3 regions of the Paeniglutamicibacter sp. ZC-3 genome follow, and region 3 is predicted to be linked to each of the others. Evidence: predicted binding sites of a transcription regulator. Region 3 holds the regulator's gene; each other region holds the start of a gene.

Region 1 (5,294 bases), on a different contig from region 3:
TGACATCGGGCCGCCCCGCATCGTATTCGTCGAAGACCAGGGCCATGGGCTGGACCATGGCCCAGGGAACCACGCCTTCCTGGAACTTGGTGGCCGGCTGGCCGTCCTGGATCACCACGGTGTCCTTGCCGACCAGGTCGAGCCGGCTGATGTGCCCATCGAGGTTCACCCTCATGAGGGGCCAATTCAACCGCGCCGCAACCTGCTCGATGTGCGTGGATTTTCCCGTGCCGTGCAATCCCTGGATCATGACCCGGCTGTTGTGGGTGAATCCGGCGAGGACGGCCAAGGTGACATCCGGGTTGAACCTGTAGGCGGGGTCGAGGGCCGGGACGTGGTCCGAGGTTTCGGTGAACTTGGGGACCCGCAGGTCGCTGTCGATGCCGAAGGTCTCGCGGACGGAGACCAATTCCTGCTGCGCCAGGGGGGTGGCTTCCGGGTTCATTTCCCTCACCATCCCGCCGCGAGGGGTTCGGACTCCGGGGAACCCAGGTCCGCGTGGTCTTCGATGCGCGAGATGCTCTCGGCCGCTCGGCGAAGTGCGGGCAGCAACTTGAGCAGGTCCTCCGAGCTCTTGCGCATCATGGGCGCCTGCACCGCGATGCAGAGGTTCGAGCGCCCGGCCGGGTTGGGAACCAGCACCGCCAGGCAAACCAGACCGTCCAGGTATTCCTGGCGGTCCTCGGCGTATCCGTCGATCCGGATCCGGGCCAGCTCGGCCTCGATTTCCGCCTTGTCGGTGAGCGTGTGGACCGTGAAGCGTTGCAGGGGTCCCGTGGCCAGGACGCGTTCGCGCTGGGTGGGGCCGAACTGGGCAAGGATCAGCTTTCCGCTGGCCGAGCAATGCACCGGCACCCGGGATCCTGGGCCCAGGTGCACGCGCAAGGGCTCGTTGGTTTCTACGCGGTCGAGGTAGATGACCTCGTTTCCGGACAGGGCGGTGATGTTGCAGCTCTCGCCGATTTCATCGACCAGGCCCCGCAGGATGGCGTGCCGCGTGCCGTGCCGGGTGTCATTGAGCAGCACGTCCTCGGCCATGCGGCGCATGCGCGATCCGGTGCCGTAATGCCTGCCGTCGGACTGCCGGGTAAGCAGGTTGGCGCCTTCGAGTTGTTGCAGCATGCGGTGCAGAGTGGGCTTCGGAAGTCCCGTTTGGTCCACCAAGGACTGCAAGGTGAAGAGCTGGTCGCGTGTGGTGATCAACTCCAGCAGCGCGAACAGGCGCAGGGCCGGTGTTTCCCCCTGGACAGCGCCCGCGGGCCCGAGATCCGGTTCCGTGAGATTTTCCATGATCGATCCAATCTGCCGATGAGCGAAGTTTCAATAAATCGTATCAGGACGAAGAATAAATGGAATAGGGACTTGACTGATGTGACGTGAGTCGCATAGCTTTGTCATCAATCCCGTTTTTGGGAGCAGTTCGAATCATTTTTTGAGACTTTTCGCGATTGCGAGGTCTTGATCCCCGAAGGAGACTTGTAATGACTGAAAAGGCCACATCCCGCGAGGTCGTCAAGGGCGCGCAGAAGATGACGTCGTCGGAAGCCTTCGTTGAGACGCTGGTGTCCAACGACGTCACCGACATCTTCGGCATCATGGGCTCCGCCTTCATGGACGCCATGGATATCTTCGCCCCGGCAGGCATCCGCTTGGTGCCCGTCGTGCACGAACAGGGCGCCGCCCACATGGCCGACGGCTACGCACGCGCTTCCGGCCGCCACGGCGTGGTCATCGGGCAGAACGGCCCGGGCATCTCCAACTGCGTCACCGGCATCGCCGCCGCCTACTGGGCACACAGCCCGGTCGTCATCATCACCCCGGAAGCCGGAACCAACACCATCGGCCTGGGCGGCTTCCAGGAGGCCAACCAGCTCCCGATGTTCCAGGAATTCACCAAGTACCAGGGCCACGTGACGCACCCGAACCGCATGGCCGAATTCACCGCCCGCTGCTTCGACCGCGCGATGAGCGAAAACGGTCCGACGCAGCTGAACATCCCGCGCGACTACTTCTACGGCGAATCCATCACCGAGATCCCCGCCCCGCGCCGCGTTGACCGCGGTGCAGGTGGCACCAAGTCCCTCGACGAGGCCATCGAGTTGCTCAAGACCGCCAAGAACCCTGTCATCGTTTCCGGCGGCGGCGTGGTCATGGCAGACGGTGTCGAGGAAGCCAAGGCCCTGGCCGAGCGGCTCGGTGCACCGGTGGTCAACAGCTACCAGCACAATGACTCCTTCCCGGCCAGCCATCCGCTGTGGGCCGGCCCGCTGGGTTACCAGGGATCCAAGGCCGGCATGAAGCTGATTTCCCAGGCGGACGTCGTGATCGCGCTGGGCACCCGGCTCGGCCCGTTCGGCACCCTGCCGCAGTACGGCCAGGCCTACTGGCCCACCGAGGCCAAGATCATCCAGATCGATGCGGACCACACCAAGCTCGGTCTGGTGAAGAAGATCGCAGTGGGAATCACCGGAGATGCCAAGGCGGTTGCCATTGAGCTCTCCAAGCGCCTCGAGGGCATCGAACTGGCATCGGATGCGAACAAGGCCGAACGCGCAGCGAACATCAAGGCCGAAAAGGAAGCCTGGGAGCAGGAGCTTTCCGAGTGGACCCACGAGCAGGACGAGTACTCGCTCGACGTGATCGCCGAGGCCAAGGGCGAGGAGGGCAACTGGCTGCACCCGCGCCAGGTGCTGCGCGAACTGGAAAAGGCCATGCCGGAAGACGTCATGATCTCCACCGACATCGGAAACATCAACTCCGTGGCGCACAGCTACCTGCGCTTCGAGAAGCCGCGCAGCTTCTTCGCACCCATGTCCTTCGGCAACTGCGGCTACGCACTGCCGACCATGATCGGTGCCAAGGCCGCGGCCCCGCACCGCCCGGCCATCGCCTACGCTGGTGACGGCGCCTGGGCCATGAGCATGGGCGAGGTCCTCACCGCGGTCCGCCATGATCTCCCGGTCACCGCGATCGTCTTCCGCAATCGCCAGTGGGGCGCGGAGAAGAAGAACCAGGTCGAGTTCTACAACCGCCGCTTCATCGCCGGCGAGCTGGACAACGGCGAATCCTTCGCCGAGATGGCCCGCAGCATGGGCGCCGAGGGCATCGTCGTGGACAAGCTGGAAAATGTCGGGTCGGCACTCAAGGAAGCCCTGAACAACCAGATGGTCGACGGCAAGACCACCGTTATCGAGATCATGTGCACCCGCGAACTGGGCGACCCGTTCCGCCGCGACGCGCTCTCCACCCCGGTGCGCCACCTGGAGAAGTACAAGGACTACGTCTAAACCGCAGTTCCATCCGCACGACCCCCGTGGCCGGGGGAAGTGCGCCGGGGGGTGGGCACACCCTCCGGCGCACTTCCGGCCACCCCCAGACATTGAACCCAGACATTGAACATCGGCAATTCGGCCGGGCACCGCCCGCGGACAGCGACGTCCGCCGACGGTGAGTGGCCAGCAAGAGAGTGGAGCGTGAAATGAGCACAACGAGTCCGGAACACGTGGTCGTCATCGGTGCGGGCATGGTCGGCCTGTCCACCGCCTGGTACCTGCAGGAACGCGGCGTCAAGGTCACCATCCTGGACCGGGACGGCGTGGCCGCGGGTTCCTCCTGGGGCAACGCCGGGTGGCTCACCCCGGCACTGACCCTGCCGCTGAGCGAACCCTCGGTGCTCACCTACGGTCTGAAGACCATGTTCGACCCGGCCTCCCCGCTCTACATCCCGCTCTCCGCCAAGCCTTCGCTGATCCGCTTCCTGCTGGGCTTTGCCCGGCATTGCACCCCGGGCAAGTGGCGCGAGGCCATGGCCGTCTTCAGCGAGATCGGCGCCACCGGGCTGGATGCCTTCGACGAGATCTCGGAGGGAAGCGCCGTCAGCAGGATCGGGCAGGCGGGCTCCGTCAACGGGTCCGGCACCCGCGGCAACGACGGGGGCACCGCGACGCTGGGGACCGGCGTGGTGGAACCCACCCGCCCGGCCGAGCCCTTCCTGACCGGATTCAAGAACCTCAAGGACCGCGACGGGCTGCTCCACGAATTCGAGGGCATCCGCGCCGCCGGCGGCGAGGTCGAATTCGACCTGATGAGTGCGGCGGAAATCCGTGACATCGAACCCACCCTGGGGGACGGTGTCCAGGCGGGTGTCGCGATCCACCACCAGCGCTTCATCAACCCGCCCAAGTTCATGGACTCGCTGGCCGATTCGGTCGTTGCCCGCGGCGGGGAGATCGTCACGGACTTCGAGGTCGCCGACGTGATTGAACACGCCCACGGCGTTGAGGTCGTCGACGCGCACGGGCGCACCCAGGGCGCCGACGCCGTGGTCATCGCCACCGGCGCCTGGCTGGGCAAGCTCGCGCGGAAGTTCGGCGTCAAGCGCGTGGTCCAGGCCGGGCGCGGCTACTCCTTCACCGTGGTCCCCGAGGTCATGCCGACGCACCCGATCTACTTCCCCGCCCAGCGTGTGGCCTGCACCCCGCTGGGGGACAGGTTCCGGGTGGCCGGGACCATGGAGTTCCGCGACGCCGACCACCCGCTGGAGCCCAAGCGCATCGAGGCCATCGTCGCCGCGGCCTCCCCGCTGTTCACCGGCATCAACTGGGAGGACCGCCAGGAGGAATGGGTCGGATCCCGTCCCTGCACCACCGACGGGCTGCCGCTGATCGGGGCCACCCGATCCTCGCGCGTGCATGTCGCCGGCGGCCACGGCATGTGGGGAGTGGCCCTGGGGCCGCTGACCGGCAAGATGCTTGCCGCCTCGATCACCGGGGAATCGACCCCGGCCATCATGCGGCACTTCAACCCGTTGCGCTAGGTCGCCGGCCCGGCGCAACAACAGCGGTGGCGTGGCCTCCCAACCCTTGGTGACGGGGACGGGCGGCCACGCCATCCACCTATTGAACGCGGGTGTCGGGGCCGGGCGCGGGGGAGAAGCCCAGGTCCCGGTACCCGCCGGCGCGCTTGTCGTAGGCGCGGGCGATCACCGGGGTGAGCACATCGACGTAGTCGTGCACCACGGCGGTGGCCTTGCCCGGGTGTGGCCGGGTGACCCGGCCGGCGTACTGGACGAGCCGTCCCTTGAAGGAAACGGGTGCGGCCAGGAAGAGCGTGTCCAGGCGCGGGCAATCGAAGCCCTCGCCGATCAGCGACCCGGTGCCCAGGACCAGCAGCGCTTCGTCCTCGGGGGTGGAGTTGATCCGCTCCATTGCGGCCCGCCGCTCGGAGGTCTTCAGCGATCCCGTGAGCTCGATCGGGTCGAGCCCGGCGCCGCGCAACTCCTCGGCGATCAGCTG
Region 2 (5,294 bases), on a different contig from region 3:
TCATGGTGCGCAGCCTCTTTTCTCCACCACCTTCAGCGTGCCAGAAAAATGCGCGGACAGTGGCACCCAGACCCACCAATCGTGACGAGACACTCATTGTTCTCGATGCCTTCCCCGTCCAGGGATTGCCACGGGGATTTCAACCGGGACGATTTCATGGAAAGTTCTTGTTGCCGCCTGACTCAGTTTCCTCGGCACCCGGCCAAGCTGTCGGAGGGCAAGCCTATGCTGGGCACAGGACATTTCAAGGAGGAACCAATTGGCACCGAGCGCACTCCTCAGAACGACGACCACCGAGGGCATGCTGCAGTCGGGCATTTCCCGCCGGCATGCCCCGGAAGAACCGTCCGACGCCGAGCTGGTTCCGGATGTCTGGCAGATGCCGTCCCGCGGTATTGAATGGTGCGATTGCGGACAGCACCATGCCGTTGACCGGAAAATCGTGCTCGACTTCGCAGAAGCCGTAGTCGAAGACCGGGAATGGATGACCCACGACGAAGTCATTGATACAGCCATGGACCTGTGGAACTACGTGTCGGTGTGCGAGTTCTTCCTCATGGGTATCCGACGCTCGGCGAGCGCCGTGAACGGCGGACCGGCAGTGAAGTACCGCTTCGAACGCGGACTGGAAATCGTGGCGTTCTTTTCCAAGACCGGGCAGGGCTGCCCGGAGGAAATCTGTTCCTCCGTCCGAGACCGAGACAGCTAGGCCTTCACCACGGGGATTTCCGCCCAATCGGTAGTGAACTTGGGCGAGGAGAACTCCCGCTTCATCGACCAGCCCGGTTCCACTGCCAGTCCCCCGGAACCGAGTCCGATGGATTTGTTCCCGAATCTGGCCTTGACGGCACCCAGTACGTCGCCGACATGCTTTGTCGAAATGTCCTGTTCAAAGATTCCGAAGGCGGCCTGTCCGGGGTCGGGCTGCAGCCCGGAAAGCACGACCCCTCCGCGCACGTATGCGGCGCCGGGCCGCATGATTTCGCGCATGGCTCCGACGGCCAGGCGGGTCAGCAGGATTGGGTCCTGGGTCGGTGAGGGAAGCTTGAGCGTCACCGACGGAAACGAGGCTTCCCCTCCGGCAAAGCGGCTGGTGCCTGCGGTGACGGTGAGTAGCGTGGCCCAAAGCCCATCAGACATCAGCCGGGCCGCACCCCGCTGGGCATAGATCGACATGACCTCGACCATGTCCTCGATGGTGCTCACCGGGCTGGAGAAGGACCGCGAGTACATGATCTGCTGCTTGTCGGCGCGTTCTTCGTTGTGGGGAATGCACGGGGTTCCGTTGAGTTCCAGGACCGTGCGTTGGAGGACCACGGAGAACTTCTTGCGGATCTCGGTGACATCCGCTGCCTTGAGGTCGGCGATGCTGGCGATGCCCATCCCGGCAAGCTTGGTACCGGTGCGGGCTCCGACTCCCCATAGGTCGGTGACGGGGACGCGGGACTGGATGTTCTCGATGAGGTCCGGATCCATGGAGTCCATGGAACACACACCGCCCAGATGCGCATTGTGCTTGGCCACGTGGTTGGCGAACTTCGCCAGGGTCTTGGTCGGGGCCACTCCCACGCAGACAGGAACCCCTACCCCTCGTCCCACGGCCGTCCGGATTCGCGTGGCAAGCTCACCAAGCTGGTCGGGATTGCCTTGGATGCCGAGGAAGGATTCATCGATGGAGTAGACCTCTTGCCAGGTGCCAAACCGCGAGAGGACTTCCATGACGCGGGCGCTCATGTCCCCATACAGTTCGTAGTTGCTCGAGCGCACGATCATGCCATGGCTTTGGATGAACTGTTTGACCTGGAAGAACGGTGCGCCCGTGGTGATGCCCAGGTCCTTGGCCTCCTGCGAGCGCGCGACAACGCAGCCGTCGTTGTTTGAAAGCACCACAACCGGTCGGCCGATGAGTTTGGGGTCGAAGGCCCGCTCGCAGGAAACATAGAAATTGTTGACGTCCACGAGCGCGATCCGGTCGGTCATCGGGCCTCCCCTGCCCAAGGTGCGCTCCGGGGCCAAAGCCGCTCACCCGGCACAGTGCCTTTGGCAGCGGTGTGGCTACGCACGTCGATGCGCTCCAGGTGACGTGGCGAGCGCCCATCTCGGTTCGGTCGCCGACGACTCAAACATGGTGCAGGCATCTGGTGACCACGCCCCAAATGGTGGTTTCCTCGGTCACGGCCTCGGCCCGCTCCTGCGGCTGCTCGTCGCTACATAAGACCGTGGTGCCGCGGCTGGACACGAGGCGGCGGATGACCAGCTCGCCGTCCTGGACGGCGATGACCACCGATCCGTCGCGTGGGGCCACGGCCCGGTCCACGATGACCTCGTCTCCGTGGCTGATTCCGGAAGAGGCCATGGCATTCCCGGAGACCCGCATCAGGAATGTCGACGTCCTATCCCGAATCAACAGGCGGTTCAGGTCGATTCCGCCGCTGTAGTAGTCCCTGGCCGGCGAGGGAAACCCCATGGCCTCGACGGCTCCAACGGGCCCCTGGGATTCCGGCTGCGGGGCCGGCGGCTGCGGCTGGTCCATTCCGAACATAGACCCCGCCCTTCCTAGAACATAGATTCGATACTTCAGCTTATCAGCGGAAATGCTCGCGGAGGGCATCGCTAGCGGATTTCCACGATGCCTCCATCGTGGTCGGACCTGCCTGCTGAGGGGTCTCTCGAGGCGTCGGCGCCACCCGTTCGGCTGGTCCTGCGGACGGCGGCACGAAGGCACCAGATCAGCAACATGCGCCGACCAGTGCCGTCCAGGCCCACGACGGAACGGCTGCGTCAACTTGCCTTCCCAGATTTTCAAATGCGGCGTTCCAGTTCGAGGGGAGCAGCTCGGGTACGGCGGCCATGCCATTGGTGAAGATGAGGATCCAGCCAACGAGCACGGTGACCGCGCCCATCGTCAACGAGGTCGCGTGCAGGCGCAACCTGCCCACACGGAATCGCCGCCCTCGCATCCATGAAACGGAACGGTGGCCGAGTTTGCGGACCAGTAGGGCAATGAACATGATCGGCAGCACCATGCCCACGCCGTAAAGCCCCAACAGCGTTCCGCCGCGGGCCGGGGCCGGCCCGGAAGCAGACGGGAAAGATCTATCCCTCCGCCAAAGGCCGTGAACAGCCCCGGGGCAATAAGCCCACTCGGCTCCGCCGAGCAAGACGCCGCGGTCGATGATTAAGGTTCCGCCCAGCCATCCCATACCCAGTCCGAGAGGGACCAGGGTGGCAAGCAGGCCGCCCGGAACACGGAACCAAGGCTCAGGAGCGTGGCACGCGAGGTCGCGATGTTGGCGAAGAACGCCGGCAGCAACAATGCATTACAGGGGCTGAATACGCCAAGCATTCCACCGATCAACGCATAGGCGAACCCGATTTGCACGGCGTTCAGCGGCCCAGTTCTTCGTCGATGGCCTGCACACCGGTGCCGAGCAGGGATTTCATCGCCCGTGAAGCAGGCCTTGTCCCCTGCCCCGAGGCCAACCAGAGCTCCGACGAACTACTTGTTGGCCCGGGAGGCAGAGATCTCAGCGTGGATGTGGTCCATGTGCCGCGTGGTGTCGTTCCATCCGCGGGAGGATGCCAGGTGCTTGCCCCAGCCACTGGTTGAATACGGTCCCCACTGGCCGTCCTCGGCCAGCCACAGTTTGTCCTGCCAGATCAGGTAGCTGATCCCCATCCGCTCGTGGTTTTCCACCAGGTACTGGGCCATCCGGTCGCCGGCCTTGATGCCTGCAGCCGAGGAATAATCCTTGATCATGAAGTCCGCGGCCAGTCCCGAGCTGTGCCCGACGGAGCCGGCGCGCGAACCGCCGACGCTGCTGATCCCGGCCCCGAAGAGGTCCTGGACTTCCCGGATCATGGCCCGGGTCATCGGCTGCAGCTCCTTCGGGGCTTGGTACTGGACGCTGGTCAGCAGCGTGTTCTTGATCCAGCCCGTTCCCTTGGAGGTCTTGACCTGCGACCAGCCACCGGAAGTTTTCAGGTAGGTCATTTTTTGGTTTGCCGGGATGACGCCCAAGGTGCTGAAAGCGGTTGAGGGGCCCGTGCGGACGTTGGCTGCATAGGCGGTCCACCGGTACGAGGTGGAATTGTTGCCCGGTTCGCTGCTGGCCAAGGATGAATTGGGGAGCCAGCCCTGACCGGTCGGCGTTTCAATGAAAGACCAGTTGCCGGAACTCTTGATCAGCCGGACCTTTGTCCCGCCGGTTTGCACCGCGAGGCGCTTGGAGGATAGCGAGGCCTGGGCATACATCGGCTGGGTGCCGTCCACCCAGCGATTGGCGCCGGCGACCGGAGCGGGGCCGGGTGCCCGGCCCGTGCTCTTCTCCAAGTAATTGGAACTCACCCAACCGGTCCGCGAACCGGCCTTGACCTCCCACCAAACACCGCTGGCCTTGCCCGTCCGGGTAACCGCAGTGCCCTTGGCAAGAACGGTCAAAGACCTGGAATGCGTGCCCGGATCCTGCCGCAGGTTCAAATTCGCATTCGTCCGATGCGTCGCAGACGACGTGGGAGCCGGCGTCTTGCCGGCGCTCTTCGTCAAGTAATTGGAACTCACCCAACCGGTCCGCGAACCGGCCTTGACCTCCCACCAAACACCGCTGGCCTTGCCCGTCCGGGTAACCGCAGTGCCCTTGGCAAGAACGGTCAACGACCTGGAATGCGTGCCCGGATCCTGCCGCAGGTTCAAATTTGCACTCGTCCGATGCGTCGCAGACGACGTGGGAGCCGGCGCCTTGCCGGCGCTCTTCGTCAAGTAATTGGAGCTCACCCAACCGGTTCGCGAACCGGCCTTGACCTCCCACCAAACACCGCTGGCCTTGCCCGTCCGGGTAACCGCAGTGCCCTTGGCAAGAACAGCCAAGGACTCGTAATGGGCACCGGCATTCTGACGCAGGTTCAAGTTCGCGGTGGTTCGAATGACCGTGGTGGTTTGCGCACGCGGGGCGAGTGGCTTCTTCGCGACAGTGAGTTGCAGTGGAGCTGCGCCCGTGGGGACCGGTGCTGCCACCGCCGCGGGGGCCAGCGCCCCCACCGCCATTGACGCACCGAATGTCGCGGCTGCAATCCGTAGGGAGAGGAGGGGTTGGGGACTCATGGTGATTACTCCTTGAACAAAGGAATTGACCCTGAGACATCAATCCCCGTGGATAAGTGCTCGCTTGGGTACACACTATGTGTCTGGAGTTGCCAATGTCACGGGTGTTACAGGAGGGATTGAAGAGAATTGGCCCTCCCGGTGTTGTTTTTTCGGGAGGACCAACCGTTGAACGCACCTGCGTGCGGACGCG
Region 3 (5,294 bases):
GCCGCCATCTACAGCGCACCCTTCGTGGACGGGATGGCGTCGCCGATGCGGGCATCGGGTTGCACGGCTTCGCGCAGGGCGCGGGCAAATGCCTTGAACTGGGCCTCGACGATGTGGTGCGGGTCGCGTCCGGAAAGCACCTCGATGTGGGCGCAGATCTGGGCGTGGAAGGTCAGCGCCTCGAAGACGTGCCGGGTCATCGACCCCGTGAAGTGGCCGCCGATCAGGTGGTATTCCTGGCCTGCGGGCTCGCCGCCGTGGACCAGGTAGGGGCGCCCGGAGATGTCGACAACGGCGCGTGCCAGAGCCTCGTCCAGCGGGGCATAGGCGGTGCCGAAGCGGGTGATGCCCGCCTTGTTTCCCAGGGCGGTGCGCAGCACCTCGCCAATGGTGATGGCGGTGTCTTCGACGGTGTGGTGCACGTCGATGTGGATGTCTCCGGTGGCGCGCACCGTCAGGTCGATCAGCGAATGCTTCGAAAGCGCGGTCAGCATGTGGTCGTAGAACGGGACGCCGGTGCTGATTTCCGAGCGGCCGGTGCCGTCCAGATCAAGTTCGACAAAGACGGAGGACTCGCTGGTGATGCGTTCGAGGCGAGCGCGACGACCCGTGAGTTTTTCGGCAGACATGCACATTCCTTTAGATCAGGCGTTGAGACGAGGATGTGGTGCGGCGGCTGGCTCGTGCGCGACCGGGCATTTCGTGAAATTCGCCCGCCGCGTCCAGCGCCACCCCACCAAGTTTAGCGTGAGTGCGTGTGAGGACCCTGATCGAGCAGTTCCTCGAGACGGACAAGGAATGCGGTGGTTTCGTCCTCGGTGCCCGCGGTGACCCGAAGGTGGCCGGGAATCCCGACATCCCTGATGATCACTCCGGCCTCCAGCAGGCCCTCCCAGATGGCCTTGGTGTCCTTGACTCCCCCGAAGAACACGAAGTTCGAATCGCTGGAGGCAGGGCGCAGCCCCATGCGCGTGAGCTCGTTGACGATCCGGTCCCGCTGGACCTTGATGGCCTCGACGTTGGCCAGCAGGATGTCAGAGTGCTTCAACGCCGCATTCGCGGTCGCCTGGGTGACCGCCGAAAGGTGGTACGGCAGGCGCACCAGGCGGATCGCGTCGGTGACCTCCGGGGCCGCGGCAAGGTAGCCGAGGCGTGCTCCGGCCAAGGCGAAGGCCTTGGACATGGTGCGCGAGACAATGAGCCGCTCGCGATCGGGCAGCAGGGACAACGCCGAAGGCGTCCCGGTGTGGGCAAACTCCGCGTAGGCCTCGTCAACGATCACGATGGCGTTGCTGGCCCGGCCGGCTTCGTAGACGGCTTCGACGACGTCGAGTCCCAACGCGGTACCGGTGGGATTGTTGGGCGAACACAGGATGACAATGTTCGGCGCGGCCTCACGAACCTGTGCCGCCGCATCCTCCGCCGAAAGTCCATAGTCCTCGGAACGGATTCCCGCAACGTAGGTGGTGTCGGTCCCGGCTGCCAGCAGCGGATACATGGAGTAGGTGGGAGGGAAACTCAGGACGGTGCGGCCCGGCCCGCCGAAGGCCTGCAGGATTTGCTGGAGCACTTCGTTGGATCCGTTGGCTGCCCAGATGTTGTCCGCTTCGAGCCCGTGGCCCAGGAACGCGGCAAGACGTTCACGCAATTCGGTGAATTCACGGTCGGGATAACGGTTCAATCCCACGGCGGCCGCGGAGACTTCTTCGACAATGGCGCGATGCACTTCCGCGGGTAGCGGGTGGGTGTTTTCATTGACGTTCAACTGAATCGGTACGTCAATTTGGGGAGCACCGTAGGGTTCGAGACCTTGAAGATTTTCTCGCAGGGGCAGATTTGCCAGGCGATTTAGCCGTTCATTCACGGGCCAAGTCTACGGCGGTGGCAGGTGGGGCCAAGAATCTTCGCCGGCGCAGAGGGTAATAATCGGTTCGCAATGCCTTGTATCGGCGCCCATGGGAGCGCCGGTGCGGGGGCTAGCTTCCGGTGGGAACGAAGAGTTCGGCACCGGGGTGCAGCACCGAGCTGTTGAGGTTGTTGAGGTCGCCGATCTGTTGAACCGCATCGCGGGGCTCGAGCTGCGGAGCGAACTCGCGGGCAATCCCCCACAGCGTGTCCCCTTCGATGACGGTGACGCTGACCGCGTCAACGCCCAGGGGCACTTCCGCCGATGCGTTGGCCGGGGAAAGGAACAGGCCCAGGAGCATCAGTGCTGCGGCACTCACCACGAAGATGGGAAGCCCGATCAACACGAACTTTCCGCGACGGGTGAGCCGCAGGGGTGCCAGCGTTGGCTGGGATTCGGGCAGATAGTCGTTGGATGTTACAAGGTGGAGCGGGGCCGAGAAAGCAGTGTTTGCCACGTCTTTGCCTTTCCTCTGAATTCACGTGGTCGGCCGGGACCCTCGGGCGCCGAGTCGAACACGTGACGATTATTCGAACGCATCTTTCGAACATGTGTTCGTAGTGCGTATCTTATTTCTAGCACTTTTCGACGACACGTGTCCAGATCTGTTCGAACAAATCTTTGAAAGCAGTGACTTTGTCTACTAGGATGTCGGTTGTGAAGCGATGTATTTACTACATCAACCCACACCGACAATTTGCGGCACGCGCGGGCAACCGGCGACGATCGGGATGAGGCATTGACAATGACGACCGAACAACGAACCCCTCGACGCGACGCGAAGAGCCTGACCATTCGCCAGAAGAAGGTCCTGGAGACCATCCAGCGCTCCGTGAGCAGCAACGGCTACCCGCCGTCGATGCGTGAAATCGGGGACGCCGTGGGACTTGCCAGCCTCTCGAGCGTGACCCACCAGCTCAGCCAGCTCGAGAAACTTGGCTACATCAGGCGCGATCCGCGCCGCCCGCGCGCCATGGAGATCCTGCTGCCGTTGCAGCTCAAGAGCGAGGCCAAGCTCGAGGTGGTAGAGGGCCAGTCGGATCTCAGGGCAGCCAACGGCATGAACGTCTCGGAACTGACAACCTCCGCGGACACCGCCATGGTCCCCCTGGTGGGGCGCATTGCCGCCGGCGGACCGATCCTGGCCGACCAGGCGATCGAGGACGTTTTCGCCTTGCCGCGCCAGCTGGTGGGGCATGGCGAGCTCTTCATGCTCAAGGTCAGCGGCGACTCCATGATCGATGCCGCCATCTGCGACGGCGACTGGGTTGTCGTGAGACGCCAGCCGACGGCGAACAACGGCGACATCGTCGCCGCTTTGCTCGAGGACGAAGCCACGGTGAAGACCTTCCGCCAGCGCGATGGCCACACCTGGCTTTTGCCGCAGAACTCCCGATACGAACCGATCCTTGGTGACGCCGCAACCGTCATGGGCAAGGTCGTATCGGTCATGCGCTCCGTCTAGGTCCGCAGCCACTACTCATCCCGCAACACAGCGAGGGCCGATCATCGGATCGGCCCTCGCTGTTGTTTGCGCACCCTGCACATCTCCCGCGACCGGGATGCCGTCAAGGCAACGTACTCAGCCCTCGCTGAGCCTTTCGAGCGCGGAAATAACGGTGGCCTTGTTCGGTGTTGCCCACAGCGGTGGCAGGGATGCCCGCAGGAACGTTCCGTAGCGTTCGGTGGCCAGGCGCGAGTCGAGCACCGCGACCACGCCCTTGTCGTTGACCGAGCGGATCAGGCGGCCCGCACCCTGTGCCAGACGCACCGCCGCATGGCTTGCGGCCACGGCCATGAAACCGTTTCCGCCGTGCTTGGCGACATCGCGGCTGCGTGCCGAGGAGAGCGGATCATCCGGACGCGGGAACGGGATCTTGTCGATGATGACCAAGCGGCAGGCGTTGCCCGGCACATCGACGCCCTGCCACAGCGTCATCGTCCCAAAGAGGCAGGTATCGGGCTCCGCCGAGAACTGGTCGACCAGCGCCTTCATGCTGGACTCGCCCTGGCACAGGATGGGGATGTCCAGGCGTGCGCGCAGGATCTCCGCAGCGTCCTCGGCCGCGCGGCGGGAGGTAAACAGCGCCAGCGCCCCGCCGTTGGAGGCCTTGATGAGATCCTCGATCTCTGCCAGCGTCTCCTGGGACATTTGGCGCCCGGGCTTGGGCAGGTGCTTGGCAACGTAGAGGATGCCCTGCTTGGGATAGTCGAAGGGACTGCCGACGTCGACGCCGTTCCAGGTCGGCGCCCCGTCCCCCACGAGGCCCAGGGATCCTGCCACGGGCTCGAAGGCTGCACCGATGGCCAGGGTTGCGCTCGTGAGGATGACGGTGCGGCCGTCGAAGAGCCCTTCCCTGAGCTTTCCCGCCACCGAGAGCGGTGCAACCATCAAAGTCGGCTGGCTTGACTCGTCCGGTTGGACATAGCCCTCCCCGGGGCTGAAGTGGCCGGGCCGAGAGGCCCAGATCACCTCGCGCTCCTCGGTCATTTCAAGCATCTTGGTGCATTGCTCCACCAGGTACATGACCTGGGAACGGGCCATCTGGCGTCCCCCGTCCGCAGGGGCGTTGGCCTCGGGCTTGGAGTCGGAGAGCACCACGCGTGCGGCTTCGGCGATCTGGTTGATCGCGGCTTCCTGGTCCTCGTTCAGGCCGCGGGCCATGAGCCCGGTGGGCACTCCCTCCAGCGCACGCTGCAGGGCCTTGGCGCCCTGGTTCAGCGCGTCCACGCTCACCGAGCAGTGCTTGCGGGCAGCCGAAGCGGCGGTCTGGACCATGTTGACCGACAGCGGCCGCGTCACCGAGCTGGTCACGCGGTCCTGCAGTTCGTGGGCCTCGTCAATGATGACGGTGTCGAAGTCCGGCAGCACGGCCAGGCCCTCGAAGGCCGAGACGGCCAGCATGGCGTGGTTGGTGATCACCACGTCGGCGTCGGCCGCTCGGGCGCGTGCCAGTTCGCTGAAACATTCGGCGGCCATGGGGCACTTTTGCGCGCCCAGGCAGTCCATCGCGCTGACCGAAACCTGGCGCCAGGCCTTGTCGCTGACCCCCGGGGTCAGGTCGTCGCGGTCACCGCTGTCGGTTCGTTCGGCCCACTGCCGCAGGCGCACCACTTCCTGGCCCAGGGCAGAGCCGGGGCCCTCGGAGGAACCACCGAGAACGGGGGTGCCGGATTCCATGGAAAACAGGGCGCCCTCGTCGTCGTCCGGGTATCCGCCGCTGAGCTTGTACTGGCACACGTAGTTGGAGCGGCCCTTGACCAGGGCCACTTCCATCTCGCGTGGCAGCTTGTCCTTCAGGGACGTCAACAGGCGCGGCACATCGCGCCCGACGATCTGTGCCTGCAGCGCGAGGGTTGCGGTGGAAATCACCACAGGTTTTTCGGA

Evidence for each region. Region 3 encodes LexA, which represses DNA repair genes until DNA is damaged. Its sites were predicted from a motif close to TCGAACANNTGTTCGA; they were not measured.
Region 1: the regulator LexA is predicted to act here: its motif matches at 1,421-1,436, upstream of xsc (sulfoacetaldehyde acetyltransferase).
Region 2: the regulator LexA is predicted to act here: its motif matches at 2,558-2,573, upstream of OIU93_RS10050 (LexA family protein).

Annotation. Positions count from the first base shown of each region.
Region 1 covers NZ_JAOYTG010000007.1:140,362-145,655, forward strand. Annotated here, with positions in the region: gene OIU93_RS09925 (AAA family ATPase) at 1-445, opposite strand, end outside; gene OIU93_RS09930 (IclR family transcriptional regulator) at 451-1,290, opposite strand; gene xsc (sulfoacetaldehyde acetyltransferase) at 1,482-3,287, shown strand; gene OIU93_RS09940 (FAD-binding oxidoreductase) at 3,479-4,816, shown strand; gene OIU93_RS09945 (DEAD/DEAH box helicase) at 4,896-5,294, opposite strand, start outside.
Region 2 covers NZ_JAOYTG010000007.1:171,758-177,051, reverse strand. Annotated here, with positions in the region: gene OIU93_RS10065 (glycoside hydrolase family 3 N-terminal domain-containing protein) at 1-4, opposite strand, end outside; gene OIU93_RS10060 (hypothetical protein) at 260-709, shown strand; gene OIU93_RS10055 (Y-family DNA polymerase) at 706-1,980, opposite strand; gene OIU93_RS10050 (LexA family protein) at 2,120-2,542, opposite strand; gene OIU93_RS10045 (hypothetical protein) at 2,730-3,026, opposite strand; gene OIU93_RS10040 (SH3 domain-containing protein) at 3,500-5,044, opposite strand.
Region 3 covers NZ_JAOYTG010000010.1:54,647-59,940, forward strand. Annotated here, with positions in the region: gene hisH (imidazole glycerol phosphate synthase subunit HisH) at 1-8, opposite strand, end outside; gene hisB (imidazoleglycerol-phosphate dehydratase HisB) at 9-629, opposite strand; gene OIU93_RS11915 (histidinol-phosphate transaminase) at 743-1,864, opposite strand; gene OIU93_RS11920 (LysM peptidoglycan-binding domain-containing protein) at 1,977-2,363, opposite strand; gene lexA (transcriptional repressor LexA) at 2,652-3,371, shown strand; gene OIU93_RS11930 (ATP-dependent DNA helicase) at 3,489-5,294, opposite strand, start outside.